DNA from 4 places in the Paenibacillus sp. 2TAB19 genome. Region 4 is predicted to be linked to each of the others. Evidence: riboswitches for the same ligand, from Rfam matches in the RefSeq annotation. Region 4 holds a riboswitch; each other region holds the start of a gene.

Region 1 (4,491 bases), on a different contig from region 4:
TGAAATTACGAGAAAAATTATTTCGCAGTTCGAGCGCAATAGCTTCCATGACTGGCCGAAGGAAGAGCGGCTCGTATCATTATGCGCGGCGCTGCTTCATGATGTCGGTCACGGTCCGTTCTCCCATTCGCTTGAAGAGGTATTCGATACCGATCATGAGGAATGGACGTGCAAAATTATTTTGGAGGATACGGAAATCAATCGAGTATTGCGGGCCGTATCCGAAGATTTTCCGAGCCACGTTGCTGCCGTCATTCAGAAAAAATATCCAAAACCGATCGTTGTCAGCTTGATATCAAGCCAAATGGATGCGGACCGGATGGATTATTTGCTCCGAGATGCTTATTTTACGGGAGTAAATTACGGTAATTTTGATTTGGAGCGCATTTTGCGGGTGATGCGGCCTTACAAAGGGCAAATTGTGGTTAAGGAAAGCGGCATGCATGCGGTGGAGCATTATTTGATGTCGCGTTACCAGATGTATTGGCAGATTTACTTCCATCCGGTTACGAGGAGCTCGGAAATTATTTTGAGGCAAATTTTCCGCCGGGCGAAAGAGCTGTACGAGAAGGGTTATTCCTTCTTATGGATGCCAGAGTCGGTCAAGCGGCTGCTCGATAATACGATGGCCGTCAGCGATTATTTGAAGCTGGATGAAGCGCTTGCGCAGACGGCTTTCATGCAATGGGCCGAAGAGGACGATTCACTGCTGGCCGACCTATGCGACCGCTTCCTGAATCGACGATTATACAAGTACATAACGATCGATGATCCTGAGCCTACTTTATTAGAAGAAATACGTTTGCTGTTCCTCTCAATCGGCATGATTCCGGAGTACCATATGGAGCTGGATTTCCCGTTCGATCTGCCGTATGACGTGTATCGTCCCGACAGACAAGAGGGTGAAAAGAAAGAAAAAGCGCCGATTTTGTTGTTGGATCATCAGGATGAAATAAGTGAAATATCGGCTAAATCCGACATTGTTAGATCGATCACCGGTTTACATCAGGGACAGTATCATTTGTATTTTCCAGAGGAGCCGCTCAGGATGAATATTTCGCAGATTAGTCCTCATTTGAAACAACTATTTCAGCTTAATGAAGGAGTATAACATCAACATGACATATTTATTTGATACGCATACCCATCTAGACTCACATAAGTTCGACGAGGACCGTAAAGAGGTAATTGAGCGAGCGAGAGAAGCGGGCGTTGATCTGCTGCTCAATATCGGCTTCAATCGGGAGACGATCCCGACAACGATTGCGCTTGCGGAAGCTTATGACTTTATCTACGCAGCGGTTGGCTGGCACCCTGTCGACAGCATCGATATGACGCCAGACGACTTGGAATGGATTGAACGTCTATGCGAGCATCCGAAAGTTGTCGCAATAGGCGAGATAGGACTTGATTACCATTGGGACACTTCACCTAAGGATGTGCAGCATCGTGTATTTCGGGAGCAGATTAGGCTGGCGCGAAAGGTGAAGAAGCCGATCGTCATCCACAATAGGGATGCGCATGAGGATATCGTTAAGATCTTGCGCGAGGAGAATGCGGCAGAGGTTGGAGGCGTCATGCACTGCTATTCCGGCAGTTGGGAGACGGCCAAAGCCTGCCTCGATATGAACTTCTATATCTCGTTCGGGGGACCGGTTACATTCCAAAATGCACGCGTGCCAAAAGAGGTGCTGAAGCAAGTTCCATTGGATCGATTATTGATCGAAACGGACGCCCCTTATTTGACCCCTCACCCGTTCCGAGGGAAGCGAAATGAGTCCGCTTACGTCTCTCTTGTCGCCCAGTCTGCTGCCGAGCTATTGGGTAAATCCGTGGAAGAAATAGCCAAAATTACGACCGAAAACGGTAAAAAATGTTTTGGTATTGTTTAAAAACGGTAGGAAACGAGAGATTCAATGACCTTTTAGGCGATAAAACTGGATTTTGTTCAGGAAATCTTTAATCTTTTCCGACTTTAACCAGCTTTTTCGCTTAAATCGTCTTTTATCGCTTCTTTACAACAGACCGCCCGTGAAGGTATGATTCATTTCAGAGTTATTACTTTTTGTATTGGATTTCCAGTTTGCGCTTAATCTCCGGAAGGAGAACGGGGGACCCAAGTGCGGGTATTTGAAGGACCGCGCTTTGATCTTTTCAGGGGTGAATTTCGAAGCCATTGCCATGAGCATTGCGATTTCGAATAGGGCAGCTCTCTTGCCCGAATCCGTCAGCTAACCTCGTAAGCGTTCATAGAGAGCGATCAACCTCGTGCACCCATTTTTATGATATCTCGTGTAGACATCCGAGAAGCCACGATACAGATCCTCTGTCGACGGCTTCTTTTTATTTTCGAATAATCGGGAAATCGTCGTCATAGGGTTAGTCATGGAGGTGAGAGGATCGAGAAAAGAAGTAGAATTACTGGATTGCGTGCTCGCACGCCAATATACTATAGTCGCGTCAGTTGTAATCATGCGTAACACTTGGCGGCGGGGCTATGAAGGAGGACCGATGAAATGGGCACAATCCAGGTAAAGGACACCCATGGGAAACGATCATCCAGCATGTCTTTCGCAATGCGATGGAAGCATGAAAATTTGCGTTTGATACTACTCAGTGCTATTATCTCAATCGCTATGACTTTCATGTTACTGGTGTTGTTGTACGGAACGGCTGTCAAAAGCGTCTCCGTAGTAGTGAATGGACAAGAAACCGTTGTAGAAACAAAGCAATGGGTCCTGCAACGCCTACTGGATGAACAAGCTATTACGATTGGCGAGCATGACAAGGTTTCGGTGCCTCTGAATGCAGCCATTAAAGACGGCGATCGCGTTGAAATTAATCATGCGGTGGCGGTCAATGTAACGGCGGATGGCAAGACATCAACGGTGTACACGACAGAAGGAACTGTGCAAGCGGCGATCGAGCAATTAAATATTTCTGTTCGTAATCATGATAAAGTAGTACCGTCGCTTAACTCATCTGTCGAAGAGGATATGTCGGTAACCGTTGTACGCGTCGATACGAAAGTATCGGAGAGCGAGCGGGCGATGCCATTCTCTATCGTGAAGAAAGAAGATCCGACGCTGGAGGTCGGCAAGGAGAAGCTGATCCAGACCGGTAAGCAAGGCCTTATCGTTGAGCATATTCAGAAGCAGTACGAGGATGGCGTGCTTGTTTCTAAGCAAATGGTCAGCAAAGTAATCGAGACCGCTGCTGTCGATCAAGTCGTGGCAGTCGGTACGAAGAAGCCTGAGCCGAAGGTAACCGTGCTCTCTAACAGTAGTCCTACTGTGGAGACGTTGACGAAGAACGGTGTAACGCTTAAGGCGAAGAGCATCTTGAAGAACGTCACGTTAACTGCGTATTCCGCTGGCGTGGAATCGACGGGCAAGGACGAAAGCCACCCTCAATACGGCATTACGGCGTCCGGAACGAAAGTGACGGAAGGAAGAACGATCGCGGTTGATCCGAAGGTAATCCCGATCGGCTGGTGGGTATTCATTGAAGGCATCGGATTCCGCCGGGCAGAGGATACGGGAAGCGCAATAAAGGGCAATAAGATCGACGTGTATTTCGGCAGTCAGAAGACTGCGGAGAAGTTCGGACGCAAGAAGGGTTACACCGTGTACGTTATTGGACCGAACAAACCGTCATCCACTTAGTGCTTTATCGGCAGCTAACTGTTTATCATCATCTTATCGTAATGTACAATTAAATATGCCATCATAAGAAGAGGCTAAGCCTCTTCTTTTTGTAGTTTTATTGACGCAAATAAGGCAGCAATTGTTGCAGAGTTATTTAAGTAAATGAGGAAGGGAATGATCTTAGTGATTAAGGAGATCATTGTCGTAGAGGGCAAGGATGATACCGTCGCGGTGAAGCGCGCAGTAGAAGCCGATACGATCGAGACGAACGGTTCGGCGATAGGCGATGAGGTGCTGCGCCGCATAGCGCTGGCGAATGAACGCCGCGGCGTAATTATATTCACGGATCCCGATCATGCAGGGGAACGCATCCGTAAGATTGTGGCAAGGCATGCGCCCGGCTGCAAACATGCGTTCCTGCCGCAGGAGAAGGCGCTGTACAAGGGCGATATCGGCATTGAGAACGCAAGCCCCGAAGCTATTCGCCAGGCGCTCTCTGAGCTTCGAACGGAGACAACGGATACGGCTGGCGAGGTGACCTGGGAACACTTAATGGAAGCGGGATTGATCGTGCATCCCGATGCGGCTAATCGCAGATTGCTGGTAGGCAAGCTGCTTGGTATTGGCTATGCGAACGGCAAGCAATTTTATAAGCGTTGTACAAGCTTCCGCATCTCGAAGGCAGAGTTCGACGAAGCTATGCGCGAGATGGAACAGCAACTGGAGGGATAGCGATATGAACGGACAAGAAAATACCGCAGCGTCAGGCAGAGCGGCTATCGAAGTGGCAACGCCGAAGCGGACGAAAGAAATTATTGCGAAGTACGGCTTCTCGTTCAAGAAG
Region 2 (4,491 bases), on a different contig from region 4:
GGGCGATCCGCCTGAGGTCGTGCCTTTACCGCGCGACAGTCAGGAGTTCTATCTGCTTCAGCGCATACAAGATGAGGTGCATCGTTACGCAATCTCGTTCCATCGCGAGCAGCGCGCCAAGTCGATGGTAGAATCGAAGCTCGATTCGATTCCCGGCATTGGCGAGAAGCGGCGTAAGCTGCTGCTCAAGCATTTTGGTTCGATTCGCAAAATAAAAGAGGCCTCCGTCGAAGACTTCAGGCCTCTCTCTATCGGGGAAAAGCTGGCTGGTCAAATTATTGCTGCTCTAAATGAGGAGGAATCGTCGTAATCGGCGGTTTCTTCTCTTTTTTGTCATCCAAATACTTAATCCCATATGCGATTAGAATCGGCAAAATAACGAAGAAGATGCCTGATGCGATATCGAACGCCGAACCGACGGTAACAATAGTAAGCGCTACGCCGACGCTGTTGAATATCGCATGCGTGAACATCGCCGTAATTAAGCCGTATCTGACGAAGATGAAGCTGAAGATGAGCCCGATAATCATTAGCTCGATGAGCCTTGTCGACGACGGGTATAGCGGGTACATGACGTGGCCGAGCGCCCATGATGCGGTTGGAATAATGGCTGCTACGAACGTATTTTTGAACCATTTGCGGAACAGGCCGATGCCGAAGAATCGGAATACGGCTTCTTCGGATATAGCTGCCGCCCAAGCCAGCACGGGCATGAGCCATAGATAACTCATGTTGTACGGCGATTGCGTAACGTCGCTGGTCGACCATGTGCCGATCGTGAACTTCAAGCCGATGAAGATGGCCGCCTGCAGCGCGAACAGAATAGCAGCGAAGCAGTAGCCAAGCCCCATGCTGCGCCACACGTACGTTCCGTACCCAGGCTGGCCGAAACGCGGCCATAAGGAGCGTCCTTGCGCCTTCCACAAGCCGTCGCCCGCCACAAGCGAGATATAGATCGAGCCGGCCATCGGAATAGACAATAGGACGGTGAATATGGCGGTAATCAGAATCGTCTGACCGCCGAGCTCATTTTCGCCAAGCGATGCTCTAACTCCGTCGAGTACGTTCATATTGATAATGACATACGTAACGAAGTAAATGATAGTGAGTACGATTCCTCGCTTGAATGACGTATGTCCTCGGTAAAGGACGGCGTAGATGACTGCAAGCACGAACAGGATGAAGCTTATGAGGAAGTAGCCGAAGCCGGTCATGAATTGCGCCCACTTGTCTTGGGCTTTCACATAGTCCCTATACTCAGCCGGCGCAATGAAGGCTGGCTTGTATTTCGTCATAACGGGCTCGCCGTCGATCAAGCTTACGGCAATCGTCACTTGCAGCTTCGATTCGCCGATCGAATGGTCGCTTGGGCTAACTCCCCACTCGCCGTTCGGATAGGCCGCTCCGCTTGCAAGCTCCTCTGCACGGAACCCTTGCTCCTRGAGCAATGCGATGCTCAGCTTATCGATTTCTGGATTGTCGTCCTGAACAGGCTCGCCGCCATGCAGATTCCAGGCCACGATACGTTCAGTCTGCATATGGACGTAGACGAATCCTTTGCCGCCTGCCCCTTCAAAGTCCACCTCGACTTGATATGTATCGGTTGGAAATTGTTTATCGTATAGATCGGCATACGCCTCTGTCAGCTCATCACGCGTAAGGTAGCCGTTCATTAGCTTGTCGGATTGATGGACGGCTTTGGCGGAATCCACCTCTCGTCCTACGAGCTTCTCGGCGAACGACGCGGCTGCCTGCTCCGCTTGTGCTTTGCTAATGGCTCTGCCGCCTAGCTCATCRGAAGAGCTCGCCTTTATTAGCGGGACGATATCGACGAACATGTAAATGAGAAGACAAATAACGGCTGCCCATATGTAACGCTTCCATTCCTTGTGTTTAATTGAATCGATCATCAGTTCACCTCATGCGTATAGGAGTAGGATGAAGCATACTATACTACCATATCACAACGTTCCCTGAATTATCCATTGAAACTAGGTCTTTATTTTCATAATCCCGCGAAATAACGATGTTCATGAAGTGTAGGGCAAGGTGAAGCGCATAACTGCGTCTTTTTGGTCGAATATAGCCTCTAATGTGAGAAAAGGGAGCTTTATGCAAGGGCGTATTTGGGCTTATAATCGTTATCGTCATACCAAATGAATAGCACAGCCGAATTTCCTTAGGAAAACGGGGGAACCATATTGTTGCCGGGCATCCGGCGGCATGGGGTGAATTTCTACATTGCCGGAGCGCAGCTTCAGGCGATTGAATAGGGCTGCCTGTCCAGGCCCGAATCCGTCAGCTAACCTCGTAGGCGTATTGGAACAGGACTCATCTTCTTGAGCACTTGAGCTTCCAGTGCTTTTTTTTGTGCGCTTATAACGATAACGCAGTAGATTTTCGAAGATTGAGGTGCACAATATAAGATGAAATTCGCATGYATTTGGGACGTGAAGAACTGGTCTCCGCCGAGGATACTTGTTAGCGGCTTCGCGCTCATTATATTCATTGGGGCATTTTTGCTCTCTTTGCCCTTCGCCTCGGCAACAGGCGAACGGCTGAACTTCATAGACGCTTTGTTCACGGCGACTTCAGCGACATGCGTGACCGGCCTCGTCGTCGTCGATACCGGCACCTATTTCTCGACAGCCGGCCAGATCGTTCTGACGGTGCTGTTCCAGCTTGGCGGCCTCGGCTTCATGACGATGGCAACGCTAATCGCGCTCGTTTTGCGGCGGAAAATATCGCTGCGCGAGAGGCTGATTCTTCAAGAGGCGATGAATCAGACAAGCATGGAGGGCATTATTAGGCTAATTCGCCGCGTCATCTACTACTCGCTGTCTATTGAACTCGTCGGGATGCTGCTTTTCACGTTCCGGTTCTCGTTCGATATGCCGCTTGGCAAGGCAGCTTTCTTCGGCGCTTTCCACGCCGTATCGCTGTTCAACAACGCCGGCTTCGATATTTTCGGAGATTACCGCAGCTTAACGCTGTATGTGTCCGATCCAATCGTTAATATTGCCGCAATGATGCTAATCGTATTCGGAGGACTCGGCTTCGTCGTTATGTCAGATCTAATGGAATATCGGAAGAAGCGCAAGCTGTCGCTGCATAGTAAAATCGTTCTCGCCATGACGGGGACATTGATCGCGTTAGGCGCGATTGTGTTGTTTGTTTTCGAATTCACGAACCCCCTCACGCTCGGCTCGCTCGATTGGGGAGGCAAGATATGGGCCTCATTATTCCAATCCATTACACCGCGTACGGCTGGCGCCAATACGCTCGATTATACAGCTCTAAGGCAGGCTACCGTCTTCTTTACGATCATCCTTATGTTCATCGGCGCATCGCCGGGCTCGACGGGGGGCGGCATTAAAACCACGACGTTCACGGTGCTTGTCGGCGCCGTAATCTCGATGATTCGCGGACGTGAGGATATCGTCTTCTTCCGCTATCGGCTTGCCAAGGACCGCATATTCAAGGCGCTGACGATTACGATTTTGTCGTTAACGCTCGTCGTGGTCGTGACGATGATTCTTGCAACGATCGAGAATCAGCCGTTCATGAAAATATTGTTCGAGGCAACATCCGCGTTCGGCACCGTAGGACTATCCATTGGATTGACCCCGGAGCTTAGCGATATTAGCAAAATGATTATTGCATTCACGATGTTTGCCGGTCGGCTAGGTCCATTAACGCTCGCTTATGCGCTTGGGCCTGGAACAGATAAAGAATTGTACCGGTATCCGGAAGGTAAAATAACAATTGGATAGGGGATTTACAGGTGGCTATCAAACGCAGTCAGTTTGTCATTGTGGGCTTGGGGCGGTTCGGCTCAAGCCTTGGAAGGGAACTCATCGAGCTTGGTCATGAAGTGCTCGGCATCGATAAGGATGAAGAAACGGTGCAGGATATGAGCAGCGTGCTAACGTACGCCGTATCGGCGGATTGCACGGATGAGGAGACGCTTCGCTCGCTAGGCGTACGCAACTTCGACTGCGGCGTCGTTGCGATCGGCGATGACATTCAGGCGAGCATTCTAACTGCCATATTATTGAAGGATCTTGGCGTGAAGAAGGTTGTCGCGAAGGCGATGTCCGAGCTGCACGGCCGTGTGCTTGAGAAGATCGGCGTTGACAGGGTCGTCTATCCGGAGAGGGATATGGGCATTAGGGTTGCGCATCAGCTCGTATCGCCAAACCTGCTTGATTATATCGAGCTATCCAAGGATTATACGATCGCAGAGCTTGCCGTCCCGAAATGCTTGAACGGAAAGTCGTTGAGCGACCTTAATCCCCGGGCAAGATTCGGGTGCAGCATCGTTGCGATCAACAAGCCTAACGGTATAATTATTGCTCCTTCGGCAACAGATGTTCTTACGGAACGAGACATTATGGTTATTATAGGGACGAACGATCAAATCGAGGAATTCGAGGCGACGGTTATCCGTTAAATAGAGCGCCGTTCTTATGGATTCGAAAGCGATATATT
Region 3 (4,491 bases), on a different contig from region 4:
CCGACTTCTACCGGGCCTACTGCCTCTGCGGTCTCGACCGCCTTCTCATGGAGCGGCACATAGGATATCGCCACGGTGTACAAAAAGTTATTCATCGCATATTTCGTTCGTTCGGGAGCATCATGGATCGTATTTTTCACCAATTCGAGCATATTGGCTAATTTACTTTCGTCAAATTCACTGTCCTTCCGATTGCCGAGCAGCCAGCAGTAACAGCTCCACCCCGCTGACATACGCATCTCTTCTCCGCTTGCGATCCATTTATCGGCAACCTCTTGCGCAATATCCGCTTCTGCCAACGTTACCGCGACCACATAATCAGACAGCATGAAAAAATAAGCCGAATCCATCCAGCGATCATAATCCGCTACCGTCATCGCATTGGGATCAGCAATAATGCCGGCAAAGTACATAGCATCGTAGTTACCTGTGGCATAGAGCTGCTCGGCCAAAGGTTGATTGATTTTCGTTTTCTTGAAAATAGGCTTCATAGCCCCTGTAGCAACACCAAATAACGGCTCTTGCGCACCATTCGAAACGTATATTTTCTTCGTTCGTTCCTTGCCGAGAGCTTCAAGCTCCTGCATAACCTCTTCTAGATTCATCGGTCAACACTTCCTTTTTTATAGAGGTTTTACCTTTTATAAGTCTCTTAAACATGCAAATCGCGTTTCCTAAATAATATATACGTCATTATCGTCAAAACTGCAATAAATACGATAGATATGAGGACAAATGCAACATCCAACCCACCGCCATACATAATATCTTTTGCTTCAAAATATTTAAACGGCGTGAGCACTTTTAAGGTTTCGAGTTTCTCGTTCAAGTCGATGGCAATCGATAGAATGAACGTGATAAGCAGGATGCCTGTTGCAAGCGAGACTGCCTTTTTCGGGTTTTTGTATGCGGCAGCGATCGACGTACCTATAACCAGGAAGAGAAGCTGCAAGATGAACATTCCGGACATGACGATGGCAATATCATCATTTACAGCTTCGCCATTACTGTACTTGCCTACAATAACAACGCTCGAAACCCAGGCAACGATATTTAATATAAGGATATTGGCTAACGCCCCCAGTATTTTCGCCGTAACGATTTGATTGCGCGATGCCGGTTTCGTGAATAAGAACTCTGCCGTTTTATCCCGTTCTTCCTTTGCGATAATATTGGCTCCGAGCATGACCGCATGGATCGTTGCCATCAACAAAAAGTATATGGCCAAGATTCCAAAATAACCGCTAGCCTTGGATAGATCCAGATCCCCCGAGCCCATAAACGCTTTGAGAGCTTTGGGCATATCCTTCATCATGCTGTTAAGTTGTCCGCTTGCTGCCGTTGCTTCATATTTGTTCATACCGCTTGCAAGCAACAGAATGATTCCAATGCTCCAAAAAATAATCGATTTTCGGTACGTTTTCATTTCCCTGTAAAAAACATTCATTTTGCACCCCACCCTGTCGTTTTCTCTTATACAGCATGAACATCTTTTTTCCTATAGACGGCGTAGCTGACAGCGATGGAAACGATAATGATGCCGATGGCTGCCGCGAGATAGGAAGCTTCATACTTGGAGCTTTCGATAATCAGCTTAGGGTCAAAATATTTGAATGGCGACAAATAACGTTTGGCGCCATCATCGCCTGCCGCTACGAGCATGCCGATTACAAAAAAGGCGAACACGGTACCGAGCGAAACGGATAACACAGCCTTGATCTTAGGAAACACAACGGAAACGATAATGCCTATGGCAAGGAAAATGAGCTGTATAAACAACAAGGTTAACGAAATCATAAAGAATAGTTTCCCGCTATAATCTTCCGTCTTCATCTGGACTGCCATGAGGTTTGCCGCAATGAGATATAGAACATTCGTAACCGCTAATGAAACAACGGCAGCCATCAGCTTGGAAGTCATTATTTGCGTACGCGTTACGGGTTTCGTTAAGAGAAAGTCTGCTGTTTTCTCACGGACCTCCTTGGAAACAATCGACGTTCCCAGAATCATCGCTTGAATAGCGCCGCAGAGCGTAATGTACATGAAAATATAAGAATAAAAGCCTAATAGGGTCCCTATGCTTTCGAGCTCAATTCCGAGCGCTTTTCTGACGCCTTCGGGATAGCCTTCCAGCACTTTGGTAAATTCGTCAATGTCCTTGGACATGCCAGGAAAGAGCGAGAGGAATAAGATCATGATGCCTATTAAAGAGAGCGTCCATATCAGCATCGATTTTCTGTACGCCTTCAACTCATGCACAAACATATTCATCGCCGATCAGACCCCTTTTTCATAATAATGCATAAAGATTTCCTCAAGGTTCGGCTCTTCGATCCACAAGTTCTCAATTTCAATTTCAGCTATCTTTCTCATCACATGGTTTATATTGCCTTTAAATAAAAAGCTCGTTGATTTCCCGTTCACCGAAATATTGTTCACGCCGGCCATATTGAAAAAATCGGGTTCAAGTTGTTCTGACGTATCTACCGTAAACTTTTTGTAGTTATTTTCTTTTAAAGTACTGATTTTTTCGACCGTAACGATTTTTCCCTCTTTAATAATCGCTACTCGATTACATAACCGCTGAACTTCGCTTAAGATATGGGAGGAGAATAAAATCGTGGCTCCTTTTTCATTCTCTTCTTCAAGCAATTCGAAAAACTTTTGCTGCATGAGCGGATCAAGGCCGCTGGTAGGTTCATCAAGAATAATGAGCTTCGGACTATGGAGCAGACCTTGAACGATACCCACTTTCTTTTTGTTGCCTAAAGACAGGTCATCTATTTTTTTCGTTAGATCCAGATCCATCATTTCAGCCAATTCTTTTATTCTTTTTTTGCAATCCTTTTTGAAAAAGCTGGCTGAGTAATTCAACAAGTCTGCGACCTTCATATTGTCGTAATAAAAAACCTCCGACGGCAAATAACCGATTTCCTTTTTGATTTCCGGAGCAAACTTGATGCAGTCTTTACCGAATATCGTAGCGCTGCCGCTTGTCGGATAGATGAGAGACAATAACGTTCGGATCGTCGTTGATTTACCTGCCCCGTTCGGCCCGATAAACCCAAAAATTTCTCCCTCTTCAATGGAAAAACTAATATCAGTTATTCCTCTTGCTTTGCCGTACGTTTTGGTCAGTTTGTTAATTTCGATCGCATTCATTGGGCAGCCTCCTCGTAATTTCCATGCTTATACGCAACAAAAAGAAGCCCAGAGAGCAGAGATACTCTACTCTCGGACTTCTTGCATAACGAAAAAGACGAGCCTATGCAAGGCACGATCGCGGTTCTCTCTCAATACGCTTACGAGGTTAGCTGTCGGATTCGGGCTTGAGAGTGCCCTACCTCATACTTGCTAAGGCAAGCGAAAGGATTCACCCCATGAAACCATTCGGATGGTTTCGGTCGGGTCCCCCGTTTCCCTGTTTGGGAATTTAGCGTTTGACTCATTTAGTTGTTGAACAAATCATACGCCCAACCTTATGCAAAGTAAAACCGAAATTCAGAGGGTTTTAGCTGATTTTTGATCCAATCCTTGAATGGCATCGGCTTAATTGGGCAGTAGCACTTATTATCGATAAGTATGCCATTATTTGCTTGTATTTTCGTCATATAGCATGGAGATAGACGTTCGGCTGCGCTTGTACGCCCAGTGGTTCGTTGGTCCCCGGCCGCCGCCGATATGTATCGCGTTTTCGATTGCCGCTTGGATGAAAGCTTTGGCCTCTCGCATAGCGCTCTCGACATCAAGCCCGCGAGCGAGCCCTGCTGCCAGAGCAGCTGAGAATGTGCATCCCGTACCATGCGTATGTCCCGTAGCGATGCGTTTGCCTGCCAGCTCGGTGAAATAGCGGCCGTCAAACAGCAAATCCACGGCTTCCGCCCCCGCGTCATGACCGCCTTTGATAATGACATAACGAGCACCGAAGCCGGCCAGTTTCCTTGCCGCTTCTTCTTTATCCGTCTTGCTCAGAATCGAGCTGCCCGTAATCTGCTCCGCTTCCGGTATGTTAGGCGTCACGACTGCCGTAAGCGGCAATAGCTTGCCCGTTAGGGCGCGAATTGCCTCTTCTTGCAGCAGCACGGCACCGCCCTTCGCTACCATGACGGGATCCACGACAACCTTCGTCCATCCGAACGTCCGGATCGCTTCGGCAACCGCAAGTATGATTTCGCTGCTGAACAGCATGCCCGTCTTAACGGCATCTACTCCGATATCATTGCCTACCGCATGGATCTGCTGAGTAATCGCATCCGTACTCATCGGGTATACGCCATGTACGCTAAGCGTATTCTGGGCAGTCACCGCCGTGATTGCGGACATACCGAAGACGCCAAGCTCTTGGAACGTTTTCAGATCGGCCTGAATGCCCGCGCCTCCGCCGCTATCGGAACCAGCGATTGTTAAAGCCTTTGCAACCTGTTGCCTTGAATAGGTATCCATCTATACGCTCAACCCCTTCTTCCAAACCGTTCCGGTGAGAAAGCTTGA
Region 4 (3,426 bases):
TCGATCTTCCGTCCGAGAAACTCCGGCGTCCGTCCAACCATAAGCCCGCATATAAACACGGCCAAGATAGCGTACATAAGCATATTAATTAGCCCTACGCCCTTGCCCCCGAATACGACGTTAAGCATCATTTCGGCCAGCGGCACCAGTCCGCCAAGCGGCGTAAGCGTATCGTGCATATTGTTGACCGTTCCTGTCGTCGCAGCCGCCGTCACCGTCGTGAAGAGAGCGGATTGCGCGATGCCGAATCGAACCTCTTTGCCCTCCATGCTTCCCTGCGAGGCGTCGATGCCAAGCGCGGTCATTGCCGGGTTGCCCATCTTCTCGGCGCCATAAGCAACGCCAAGGAATACGAGGAACAAAGTCATCATGGCCGAAAAAATGATCCAGCCCTGCTTTTTATTTTTGGCGAATAAACCGAATGTGTAAGGCAGTGCTGCTGGAAGAACCCACATGCACAAAATTTCGATGACATTCGTTAACGGATTCGGATTCTCGAACGGGTGAGCCGAGTTGACGCCGAAGAAGCCGCCGCCGTTCGTACCGAGATGCTTGATCGATTCCAGCGAAGCGACCGGTCCGATCGCAATTTGCTGCACCGCGCCCTCGAATGTCTTGATCGCGATCGTCGGATCGAGTGTCTGCGGTACTTGCAGCGCAACGAGAACGAGCGTAACGATAAAGGCCAACGGAAGGAAAATTCTCGTATGGGCTTTAACAAAGTCTTCGAAAAAGTTGCCGATCGTTTTTCCTTTGCTCGTAATGCCCCTTACGAACGCGATTGCGACTGAAAACCCGGTTGCAGCGGATGTGAACATCATCATCATGATGACCGCCATTTGCGAAAAATAAGACAAAGCGCTCTCGCCGCTGTAATGCTGCAGGTTCGTATTGGTCATGAAACTGATAATCGTATTAAACGTTAGCGTAGGCTCCATGCTCGCCATGCCGTTCGGATTAAGCGGCAGCGCATGCTGCAGCCGTAGAATCAGATAGCTGAAAGCTACCAAAATAATGTTCGTGGCGATGAAACTGAGCGCATACGTTTTCCAGCTCATGCCCGCTCGATTCTTAAGTCCAATCAACCTGTAAATGAACCGTTCCGATCCTCCATATACTTTATCGAGCCGGTTGGACTCGTTCGAGAATACGTGATACACATACGTTCCGAGCGGCTTCACAAGCAGCAGAAGAACGGCAATGACAATTAATAGCTGCAAAATATCCATCGTTGTTCCTCCTGGTTAAAATTTTTCCGGGTGAATTAAAGCATATAATAGGTAACCGAATACGAGCACCGCAAGCGCTGCTACGATAATCATTCGCCATCGCCCCCCGTTTGCTTAACAGCTCTGTCGCACCAAGCAAGAAAACCATAAAACAATCCGAAGCAAACGATTAAAGTACCAATCATGTACAGATCCATCAAGGCAGTTCCCTCCTGCTATAGACATTTACAAAAAGTTATTTTTTCAATAGAAACCCAATTTCGCCGGTTTGCGAATGTACGATGTGATCTGCGCCAAGACCTTTATATATGACTCTTGGATTCCAATGCGTAGTAATGACGTAGATCGATCTAGACGTCCAATCCCTGCAGCATTGTATGAACCTGCAGCTAAGAGCTAAGCTGCTCTCAAAGATGAATACATCTCCAATGACCTTTTCCGGTATCATCCAACTATTCCTGTCATTAGTATTCACGTATAAAACGTTATTAAGTCCATGCTTACGAAGTTGTCTTTCCTCTAGCTTGCTGTTCGTCAGGACGATGAACGGCAGTCCGCGAAATACCAATGTTTTTATGAATGCTTTGCCAGCTTCATTAAGCCCGGCAACGATAATATGCTCCTCGCCCAACGGCAATCTCCTCCGAATTTCTGTAAAAAGGCAACAAAAAAGAAGCCTGCGGGAAAAGAGGACCTTTCCCCGCGGGCTTCTTCGGAGGCATGGCTAAGGAAGCCATGCCGAATCGGCACTGCGATGGTTGCCTCTCTCGATTACGCTTACGAGGTTAGCTGTCGGATTCGGGCGTGAGAGTCGCCCTACGCAAGGCAGTTAAGCCTTGCGATTCACCCCATGAGCACCTATGCGGCCGACTCCATCGCGGCGCATCGCTCTTTGGTTCCCCCGTTCCCGCAGACTGCTGCGGAACTCAGCGATAAAATAGCAATTAAAAACGAATCGTTGTATCATTCCTCTCTCCAAACCACGCTTACGAGGTTAGCTGTCGGATTCGGGCGGTGAGAGTCGCCCTACTTCGAAGCGGCATCCATGGTGCTGCCTCTTCGAAGATTCACCCCTGCCGTGCTGTCGTCCGACTCTCACATCGTACAAACGCACCGCTTCACATTTGGTTCCCCCGCTTTCCGCTTGCCTCGCGGAAACTCAGCGATCAGTCCATCGCAACTTCAATTGCGAATCCTGTATCGAATCTTACTCCCAGCCAAATTTTATGTAAAGCAGGTCCAGCGTCCATATTGGATAATATAGGAGCTTATAGAGTGATCGTTAACGTTTTCAAAAAGTTATAGCTCGATATTACTCACTTTTTCGCCAATTATCTCTCGTTTTTTGAAATTACATATATGCCTGAATTTCTTATCCAACACGCGCAAGCATGCTTTTTTTCAAATCATAAATAACAGAAGTAAAAACGAGTATTCCATCGAAAAAGCCTCTTTTCATGGATAAAATGATCGTCGCTCCTCTAATTTGCTCTTAGAGCGTCTTGTGCAACAAAATGAACCTTTTACAAATGCTTCGAATCGGTTTAGGATAGACGTCGAGCCGAAAAAGGCATATCATTATCGCTGAATTTGTCCATAGGATAAAGCGGGGGAACCAACAAGAGCAATCGTTCGATTGTTCGAATGGGGTGAATCCGAGGCAATGCCTCGGTAGGGCAGCTCTCTAGTCCGAATCCGTCAGCTAACCTCGTAAGCGAATAGAGGAGAGAATTTCATATGTTCACACAAGCACAAATCGACGAGCCATTACCTTCTTGCACCAACGACTGCCTGGTGCTAATCATTCGAAGAATCGAGATGTTCGTCATTCCTGATTACGACGGTTATTGCGCCGGGTATCGCGTCTGTCTCCATTTAACAACGACTAATGGATTAGGCTGGGGTGAGTTGTTCGTGAATGAAGCAGATAAACCGGCAGACTGGATCAGATGGGGCGGCATGCTGCATCGTTATATAGGTGTGATGCATGCTGAGGAAAGCCTCGTTGACAATCGCATTAACAGTTTGTTCAACGACGCGCTTCTTCACGTTCGGAATGACAAGAGTACGTTAAATCCCGCCAAGAMTGGAGATTTACTGAAGTGCTCCGTTTCCTATATCTCACTGTTTTAAGAGTAAGTTGTCAGAATATTTAGCGAAAAGCATTTACAAATGGTGCGAATAGATTTATAATATA

Evidence for each region. A riboswitch is a leader RNA that binds a small molecule or an ion and turns the genes downstream of it on or off. The one in region 4 is predicted to bind cyclic di-AMP.
Region 1: it holds a riboswitch for cyclic di-AMP, as region 4 does, so the genes downstream of both, AB4Z33_RS11530 (ubiquitin-like domain-containing protein) here and AB4Z33_RS00180 (hypothetical protein) in region 4, are expected to answer to the same signal.
Region 2: it holds a riboswitch for cyclic di-AMP, as region 4 does, so the genes downstream of both, AB4Z33_RS20980 (TrkH family potassium uptake protein) here and AB4Z33_RS00180 (hypothetical protein) in region 4, are expected to answer to the same signal.
Region 3: it holds a riboswitch for cyclic di-AMP, as region 4 does, so the genes downstream of both, AB4Z33_RS17355 (ABC transporter ATP-binding protein) here and AB4Z33_RS00180 (hypothetical protein) in region 4, are expected to answer to the same signal.

The regions. Positions count from the first base shown of each region.
Region 1 is NZ_JBFRGE010000020.1:78,872-83,362, reverse strand. Features, by position in the region: gene AB4Z33_RS11540 (HD domain-containing protein) at 1-1,111, shown strand, start outside; gene AB4Z33_RS11535 (TatD family hydrolase) at 1,119-1,892, shown strand; cyclic di-AMP (ydaO/yuaA leader) riboswitch at 2,077-2,262, shown strand; gene AB4Z33_RS11530 (ubiquitin-like domain-containing protein) at 2,517-3,665, shown strand; gene rnmV (ribonuclease M5) at 3,831-4,379, shown strand; gene rsmA (16S rRNA (adenine(1518)-N(6)/adenine(1519)-N(6))-dimethyltransferase RsmA) at 4,384-4,491, shown strand, end outside.
Region 2 is NZ_JBFRGE010000051.1:36,479-40,969, forward strand. Features, by position in the region: gene uvrC (excinuclease ABC subunit UvrC) at 1-310, shown strand, start outside; gene AB4Z33_RS20975 (CPBP family intramembrane glutamic endopeptidase) at 276-1,910, opposite strand; cyclic di-AMP (ydaO/yuaA leader) riboswitch at 2,158-2,332, shown strand; gene AB4Z33_RS20980 (TrkH family potassium uptake protein) at 2,427-3,773, shown strand; gene AB4Z33_RS20985 (potassium channel family protein) at 3,791-4,453, shown strand.
Region 3 is NZ_JBFRGE010000036.1:39,072-43,562, reverse strand. Features, by position in the region: gene AB4Z33_RS17370 (DNA alkylation repair protein) at 1-605, opposite strand, end outside; gene AB4Z33_RS17365 (ABC transporter permease subunit) at 653-1,447, opposite strand; gene AB4Z33_RS17360 (ABC transporter permease subunit) at 1,474-2,271, opposite strand; gene AB4Z33_RS17355 (ABC transporter ATP-binding protein) at 2,278-3,162, opposite strand; cyclic di-AMP (ydaO/yuaA leader) riboswitch at 3,284-3,449, opposite strand; gene thiD (bifunctional hydroxymethylpyrimidine kinase/phosphomethylpyrimidine kinase) at 3,589-4,443, opposite strand; gene thiO (glycine oxidase ThiO) at 4,452-4,491, opposite strand, start outside.
Region 4 is NZ_JBFRGE010000001.1:35,117-38,542, forward strand. Features, by position in the region: gene kdpA (potassium-transporting ATPase subunit KdpA) at 1-1,229, opposite strand, end outside; gene kdpF (K(+)-transporting ATPase subunit F) at 1,245-1,322, opposite strand; gene AB4Z33_RS00180 (hypothetical protein) at 1,465-1,860, opposite strand; cyclic di-AMP (ydaO/yuaA leader) riboswitch at 1,989-2,171, opposite strand; cyclic di-AMP (ydaO/yuaA leader) riboswitch at 2,198-2,404, opposite strand; cyclic di-AMP (ydaO/yuaA leader) riboswitch at 2,802-2,961, shown strand; gene AB4Z33_RS00185 (hypothetical protein) at 2,967-3,362, shown strand.